2 regions of the Arthrobacter sp. ASL1 genome follow, and region 1 is predicted to be linked to the other one. Evidence: predicted binding sites of a transcription regulator. Region 1 holds the regulator's gene; the other holds the start of a gene.
The links. The regulator LexA, encoded in region 1, represses DNA repair genes until DNA is damaged. The targets are predictions, from matches to a motif close to TCGAACANNTGTTCGA.

Region 1 (3,412 bases):
GCGGCTTTGGTCTCTGGCGCGGCGACAGCCACCCGGAGAAATTGCAAGGGCGTGGCCGTGGAGGCCCTGAACCGCGCGGGCCAGGCCCTGGCCGACGCCCTCGACGGCGTTCCCGCAGGGCTGCTTCCCAAGGGGTTGAATGAAGAACAGCGCGGTGCCGTGGCCGCCGTCCGGGAAGCCGCTCGCGTTGCCCTGTCCGACTCGAAACCGGCCAACGGCGAAACCGCTGACGGCGGCCGGCAAATGGCACGTTCCCAGCTCCTGTACCTGACGGAACAATGCGATCGACTCGACGGACCGGCCGACGAGCGAGAAGTCGTCTGGATCTCGCGCCAGGGCAGCTTCACCCCGGGCGCCGGCTACACGGCTCCCGATGACTCCGCGCCGGCCACCATCAACGTTGCCCCACTGTCCGTCGCGGGCAAGCTCCGCGAGGGTCTATTCGATGGGCGAACCGTTGTTCTGACCTCTGCCACCTTGGCCATCGGCGCCGCCTTCGAACCCGTCGCCGGTTCATTGGGGCTCCTCGGTGAGGGCGCCCCGGCTTGGACGGGCATCGACGTGGGCAGCCCCTTTGACTACACGCGGCAGGGCATGCTCTACGTGGCACGTCACCTGCCGAAGCCGTCGAGGAGCGTTTCGCCGGAGGCCTTGGACGAACTGGCCGACCTGATCGGGGCATCGGGTGGGGGAGTGCTTGCGCTCTTCTCATCGCGCCGGGCCGCCGAGGAAGCCGCAGAGGCACTCCGCCCGAGGGTGGACCCGGATATCCTCTGCCAGGGCGAATCGAGCATGTCCACCCTGGTCCAGCAATTCGCGGACGAACGGGACACCTGCTTGTTCGGAACCATGACGCTGTGGCAGGGGGTCGATGTCCCCGGCCCCTCGTGCCGACTCGTGGTGATCGACCGGATCCCCTTCCCCCGGCCTGACGATCCACTGTCCACGGCCCGTAGCCGGGATGTCGCCAGGCATGGCGGCAACGGGTTCATGGCGGTTTCGGCCTCCCATGCCGCCGTGCGACTGGCCCAGGGGGCGGGGCGGTTGATCCGGTCCACCACCGACCGCGGCGTTGTCGCTGTCTTGGACTCGAGGTTGGCCACCGAACGATACGGAAACTTCCTGCGCGCCTCGCTTCCACCCATGTGGGCCACAACCGACAAGAAAGTTGTCCTGGGCGCCCTGGCCCGCATCGCATCCAGCTGATCCTGAACGCAAAGGCCCCCGTCCGCGGAAGACGGGGGCCGGGCGGACGGGAGTCCTAGATCGAGCGCATCACCGAAACGACCTTGCCCATGACGGTGGCGTGATCGCCGAGGATGGGTTCATATTGCCGGTTCTGGGGCAGCAGCCACGTATGTCCGTCTCGTTGGCGGAACGTCTTCACCGTGGCCTCATCGTCCAGGAGCGCGGCGACTATGTCGCCGTTCTCTGCATGCTGCTGGCGCCGGACGACCACCCAGTCGCCGTCGCAGATTGCCGCCTCCACCATTGAATCCCCGCTGACCTTGAGCATGAAGAGCTCGCCATGCCCGACCAGCTGACGGGGTAGGGACATGACATCTTCGACGGATTGGTCTGCAAGGATCGGCCCACCGGCAGCGATTCTGCCGACCAGCGGGACTCTTGCCACATCGGCGGACGAGTCCATCTCGACGACCGACAGGTCTGCGCGCTCCCTGGCCGTGTCCTCGGGCGCCTTCCCCGTCGTGTCCGAGGCAGCGGCGGTTCCGAGGCTGAGGGGCAGCAGGATTTCCATGGCCCGCGGACGACGGGGGTCACGGCGTATGTACCCAAGCTTTTCCAACTGGCTCAACTGGTGGGTGACGCTGGACAGGCTGGCCAGCCCGACCGTGTCCCCGATCTCGCGCATCGACGGTGGGTAGCCCTTGTCGGCGACGGCCCGCTGGATCGTCTCCAGAATCCTTCGTTGCCGAGCCGTCAGGCCCTTGGGTGCCTTCTTCGGCGCCGGAGTCTCCGCTGAGCTCATGGTCCATCCCGTCCTGGTAAATCGCCGGCGTACCGGGCCTGTGCGCAATCTGTCGGATGCGGCTGATGGACTCTCATCCGTTCAGCCGATGCCTCCACTCTAGGGCAGCGGAGACGGTCATTCAAAGATTTATTCGAACGTGTCTCGACAATGCTCGTACAAAGATGCTAAAAATGATCAAGAAGTTCGAATATGAGTTCGAAGAAGATTCGCGGCATCCGCGACAGGTACCCGCAGCGGCGGGTCGAAAGGAAGGCAAGACCATGGCTCACATCGCATTGACTGCCCCGGCGTTCGGCACGAATGATTGCGTCGACGCGCGGGTCGCCCGCGACATCCGTCGGGCACCAGTTTCCCCGCGGATCGAACTCACCCGGCGGGGTCGTTTCCTCCTGATTGGTCTGCCCTTGATGCTGGCGGCGACCGCGGCATTGGTACTTGCCGGCATCTTCACCGCACCCGTGATGGCAGCGGGATCGTCCGGAACCGCGCCGGTGGAGGCGACTACGGTCTCGGTGATGCAAGGGGACACCGTATGGGATCTGGCAGCGGAATTCGCGCCAGACCGGGATCGCCAGCAAGCCGTCGCGGAGATCACCGAAATGAACGACCTGCATGGTTCCGTGTTGGTCCCGGGGCAGCAGATCTTCGTTCCAACCGGCAGCTGAACCGTCATTGTGACTGCCGGCTCATCTTCAAATTCCTCGGGCGGCCCACCACGGAATTAGAATGGTGCGGTGAGTAATCAGCTGGAAAGACTGGCCAAACTGCCGTTGCGGGAGAATCTGCGCGGCATCGAACCCTACGGTGCACCGCAACTTGACGTCGCCGTCCTGCTGAACGTCAACGAAAACACGCATCCGCTACCGGAATCCGTCTGCAGGGCCATCACCGAGGACGTCACCGCGGCCGCCCTCACGCTGAACCGATACCCGGACCGGGAATTCACCGAATTGCGCGAACGCCTTGCAAACTACCTGGGCCATGGCCTGGTCGCGGAGAACATGTGGGCCGCCAATGGTTCCAATGAAGTCCTCCAGCAAATCCTCCAGGCGTTCGGCGGCCCGGGACGCAGCGTCATGAGCTTCCCACCGACCTACTCGATGTATCCGTTGCTTGCCAGTGGTACCGACACTTCATACATCGCCGGAAAGCGGGGTTTGGGTTTCGGGCTCAGCGCAGCCTCCGCCGCCGAGCAGGTCATCGCCGAGGCGCCTAGCCTCGTCATCTTGTGCTCCCCGAACAATCCGACTGGTACGGCCCTGGGCCTGGATGTCGTCGAGGCCGTCTACGACGCGGGACGGGCCAGCAACGCGATCGTCATCGTCGACGAGGCCTATGCCGAATTCGCCCTCGAGGGTACCGAATCGGCCCTGACGCTGCTCCAGGGGCGTGAACGACTGATCGTTACGCGAACCATGA
Region 2 (3,412 bases), 790 kb from region 1:
ATGCCGAGCGCCTGCCCGGCATCACGGACGGCGCCGCGGGCGCGGTAGCCGTTCTGCATGCTCATCAAGGTGACCCGCTGGGAGCCGAACCGTTCGAAGATGTGCTCGTAGACCCGATGCCGTTCGGCGGATTCGACGTCGATGTCGATATCGGGCAGGGTGGTCCGGTCCCGGGAGAGGAACCGTTCGAAGAGCAGGTCGTGTGCCAAGGGATTCACCTGGCTGATGCCGAGCAGGAAGTTCACCAGGGAGGAGGCGCCCGACCCCCTGGCGGCGTTGCGCACCCCCATGTCGGCGATCATCGCACTGACCTCGGCGACGGTGAGGAAGTAGGTGCTGAACCCCAGATCGGTGATGGTATCCAGTTCCAGGGCCAACCGGTCCCGCAGCTTACGGGTCCCTGAGTCGCCGGGCAGCAACCGGGTGATGCCCGCTTCGCACCGTGCGGCCAGTTCGGCATCGGGAGGTCCCGTGATGCCGATGACGCTGGCTTCGGGCACGACGGGGATCCCCCAGCCGGCGTCCGCGACGGGGTCCATCCGTGCCCAATCGGCCAAAGCCGCGGTGGCACGCAGCAGTTCGGCAGCCAGCGCCCCCTCCCCCGCTTCCCGGGCGAGCTCCCGGGCCAGGGCCTGCATGCGCCCGGGGCTTTTGAGCCACCCCTGTCCGTTGGGTTGCAGGTCGGTCAGGGTTTCCAGCGAGCTCAGCGCCCGGGCGGAGTCGAGCACGTCTGCGGTGGCGGCGCCATCGGGCTCGGCATAGCGTACGGCGTTGGTCAGGATCGCCGGCACGTCCAGGTCCTGCGCGGCCCGGAGCATCCGGATGGCATGGGCGCTGCTGAGCCGTTCGCCCGGGGTGTTCAGGTGGGTGACCAGTTCCACGCGCACCGCGTCGCGGCCCAGCTGGGCCAGCCACGTTCCCAGGACCGATCGCGCCCGGGTCAGGTCGCGCCGCAGGGCTGCCTGCCCGACGTCGGAATCCGGTCCCAGCAACACCGTCAGCACCGTACCCTCCTCGGGGTCGACGGCGCAGGTTGCCAGCTCGGCATGGGTGACCCCGATGAGCTTGCCTCCCGTGCCGCCGCGGTGTGCCGACGTTCCCTCATGCGCCAGGGAAACCAGCCGGCACAGGGCGCGATACCCGGCACCGGCGCAATTCCCCCGGGCCAGCACGATGACCCTCCCTTGCACCTGGAGCCGGGGACGGCCACGGGACGCAGCAACCGGGTGTCGCGGGACTCCGGCTTCCGGACCCAGCACGGCCAGGTTCACCCCGAGAATGGGGTCCAAGCCGGTTTCCCGGCAGGCCTTGAGGTGCTTGACGGCGCCGTACAGGCCATCACGTTCGGTGGCGGCCAACGCATCGGCCCCCTCGGTGGCCGCCCGGCGGGCCAGGTCCTGCGGCCAGGAAACCCCGTAGTGTGCACTGAACGCGGAAGCCACATTCAGGTGGGTGAAACTCACGCGCTCTCCAGCAAGGCGTCGTGGATGCGAATGAGTCGCCAGCGGCCATTCTCCACATCCCGGGAGACCTCGAAAGTGAGCAACGGCCCACGACCGGCCAACCTGACCTGGAGGCGCCAGATCTCGTGGTCCACGAGCCCCGGGCCGCGGCCACGTTCGGCGCGGACCTCCTCGGCCCACCACCGCCGGCGCTCGAACCAGCGGACGGGATCGGCGGAAACCCGGTATTCCCGTCCCTGCCAGCGCAGGCGCAGCGGCAGGCCTGCGGTGCTGCATTCCACGTCGACGGACTGGGTGAAAAGCCCCATCTGGTACCTCCAAACCGCCCCGGAAAACAACGTGGGTCACGGGGCACTATGTGACGGACGGGGCCGCGGATCCGCAGGGGCATGACGACCACTCCATTCTATTCGAATCTATGTTCTAAGCAAGATCAGATTAGGAAGTCTGTACGACACTTTGGGATCTGGGCAGAAAAACAGGCAGCTGACCGGGCACGATGCATGCGCATGACTCCGGCCACCCTTGGTCTGCGATGGCAGGAAACACACTTCCCCGTCCCCGAACCGAAGTTATCCACATTCCAGCGGATCCCTGTTCTGGCCATCGGCGCCTCGTTAGCGTCGAGACATGGGAAAACGCATAGCCGCCGGCCTCGTCTCACTCGCACTGCTTCCGCTGGTCCTCACCACAGCCTGCACGACTGCACCACAACCACCAGAGACCACCGCTTCCTCGGACACCCAAAAAGCGAAAGCCGCTGAGGCCGAATCCATCGCCCCGCGCAGTACCGAGAAGATCAAGCCTGTCTGGACCAAGAAGCTGGAACCCATCGGACAACCCGTGCTGCAAGACGGCGTTGCCCTGGTCATCACCGGCGGGGGCCAGCTCATGGAACTGGTGGCCCTGAACGTCAAGAACGGCAAGGAACTGTGGCGCAAGGACTACCACCCGGGCTACGTTAGCGCCGGCATCGTCAATGGCCCGGCTGTCACCGAAGACAACAAGGGGCACGTCCGTGCCGTCTTCCTCCAGCGTGGGCATATTCCCGATGAGGACTACGGGACCTACAACTGGACGGTTCCCGTCGCCGTCGACCTGAAGACAGGCAAGGAGGTTTACCGCGGAAAGAGCCCGGAACTTGCCACCTCCCGACCCGACGAATGCGACGATGGAACCGATCTCTGCTACCGGCGGTGGCGGCTTTCCGGCGACATCACGGAACTCGTGCACGTCGATCTGGTCACCGGACAGGTCAAGCACGGCAAGGAAGCAAGCCCGCTCGGCGAGCAGGCCCAGCCAATCGGATCCGGTGGCCTCGTGGTGAGAGGGGGCGATCCGCAACGGCTTGCACGCGCCGACAAGGGCAAGATCCTCTGGCAGAAGAACATGACTTCAGTCTTCGGGGCGGGCGTCAGCACCGGCTGGGGTTGGTCGTTCGACTACCTGGAGAAGAAGAACCTCTTCATTGGTGCCGTGGGCATTCGCCCACGCCCCGACTTGAGCGACGAGGACTTCGATGAGCTCGACTCCTACAACATCGATGCAACGGACCAGGTGCTGGTCGGGATCCAGGCGACGACCGGAAAGGTCCTGTGGAAGGCAGGAGGCGCCCATCCGTGGTGCCGCTCCCATATGGGTACATCGGGAACCCGCTTCCACGACGGGAAGGCGTACCCGGTCCGATGCGAATTCCTCTCGGGAAGCGTGCATGTCCCCGGCAAGAACACTTACCGCGAGGGCAAAGCCCGGCTCGTCGGGTACGACCCGCTCACAGGAAAAGCCGCCTGGAAGTCCAAAACCGTGAAGCTGGCCCAGACCGACGAACTCCTCAGGCCAACGGCCGGACGAGGAGATTATGTCCTCACTGGCACGTCGGTCGGCAACGTCGTCATCGACGCCTCCAGCGGCGATTCCCGGAAGGCCGCAGCTGGCGAAACGTTCTTCTG

Region 2: the regulator LexA is predicted to act here: its motif matches at 1,874-1,889, upstream of AC1MEQ_RS01730 (DUF6504 family protein).

The regions. Positions count from the first base shown of each region.
Region 1 is NZ_CM155284.1:3,555,062-3,558,473, forward strand. It holds gene AC1MEQ_RS16795 (ATP-dependent DNA helicase) at 1-1,206, shown strand, start outside; gene lexA (transcriptional repressor LexA) at 1,262-1,990, opposite strand; gene AC1MEQ_RS16805 (LysM peptidoglycan-binding domain-containing protein) at 2,164-2,658, shown strand; gene AC1MEQ_RS16810 (histidinol-phosphate transaminase) at 2,728-3,412, shown strand, end outside.
Region 2 is NZ_CM155284.1:380,215-383,626, forward strand. It holds gene AC1MEQ_RS01725 (DNA polymerase III subunit alpha) at 1-1,463, opposite strand, end outside; gene AC1MEQ_RS01730 (DUF6504 family protein) at 1,460-1,771, opposite strand; gene AC1MEQ_RS01735 (outer membrane protein assembly factor BamB family protein) at 2,094-3,412, shown strand, end outside.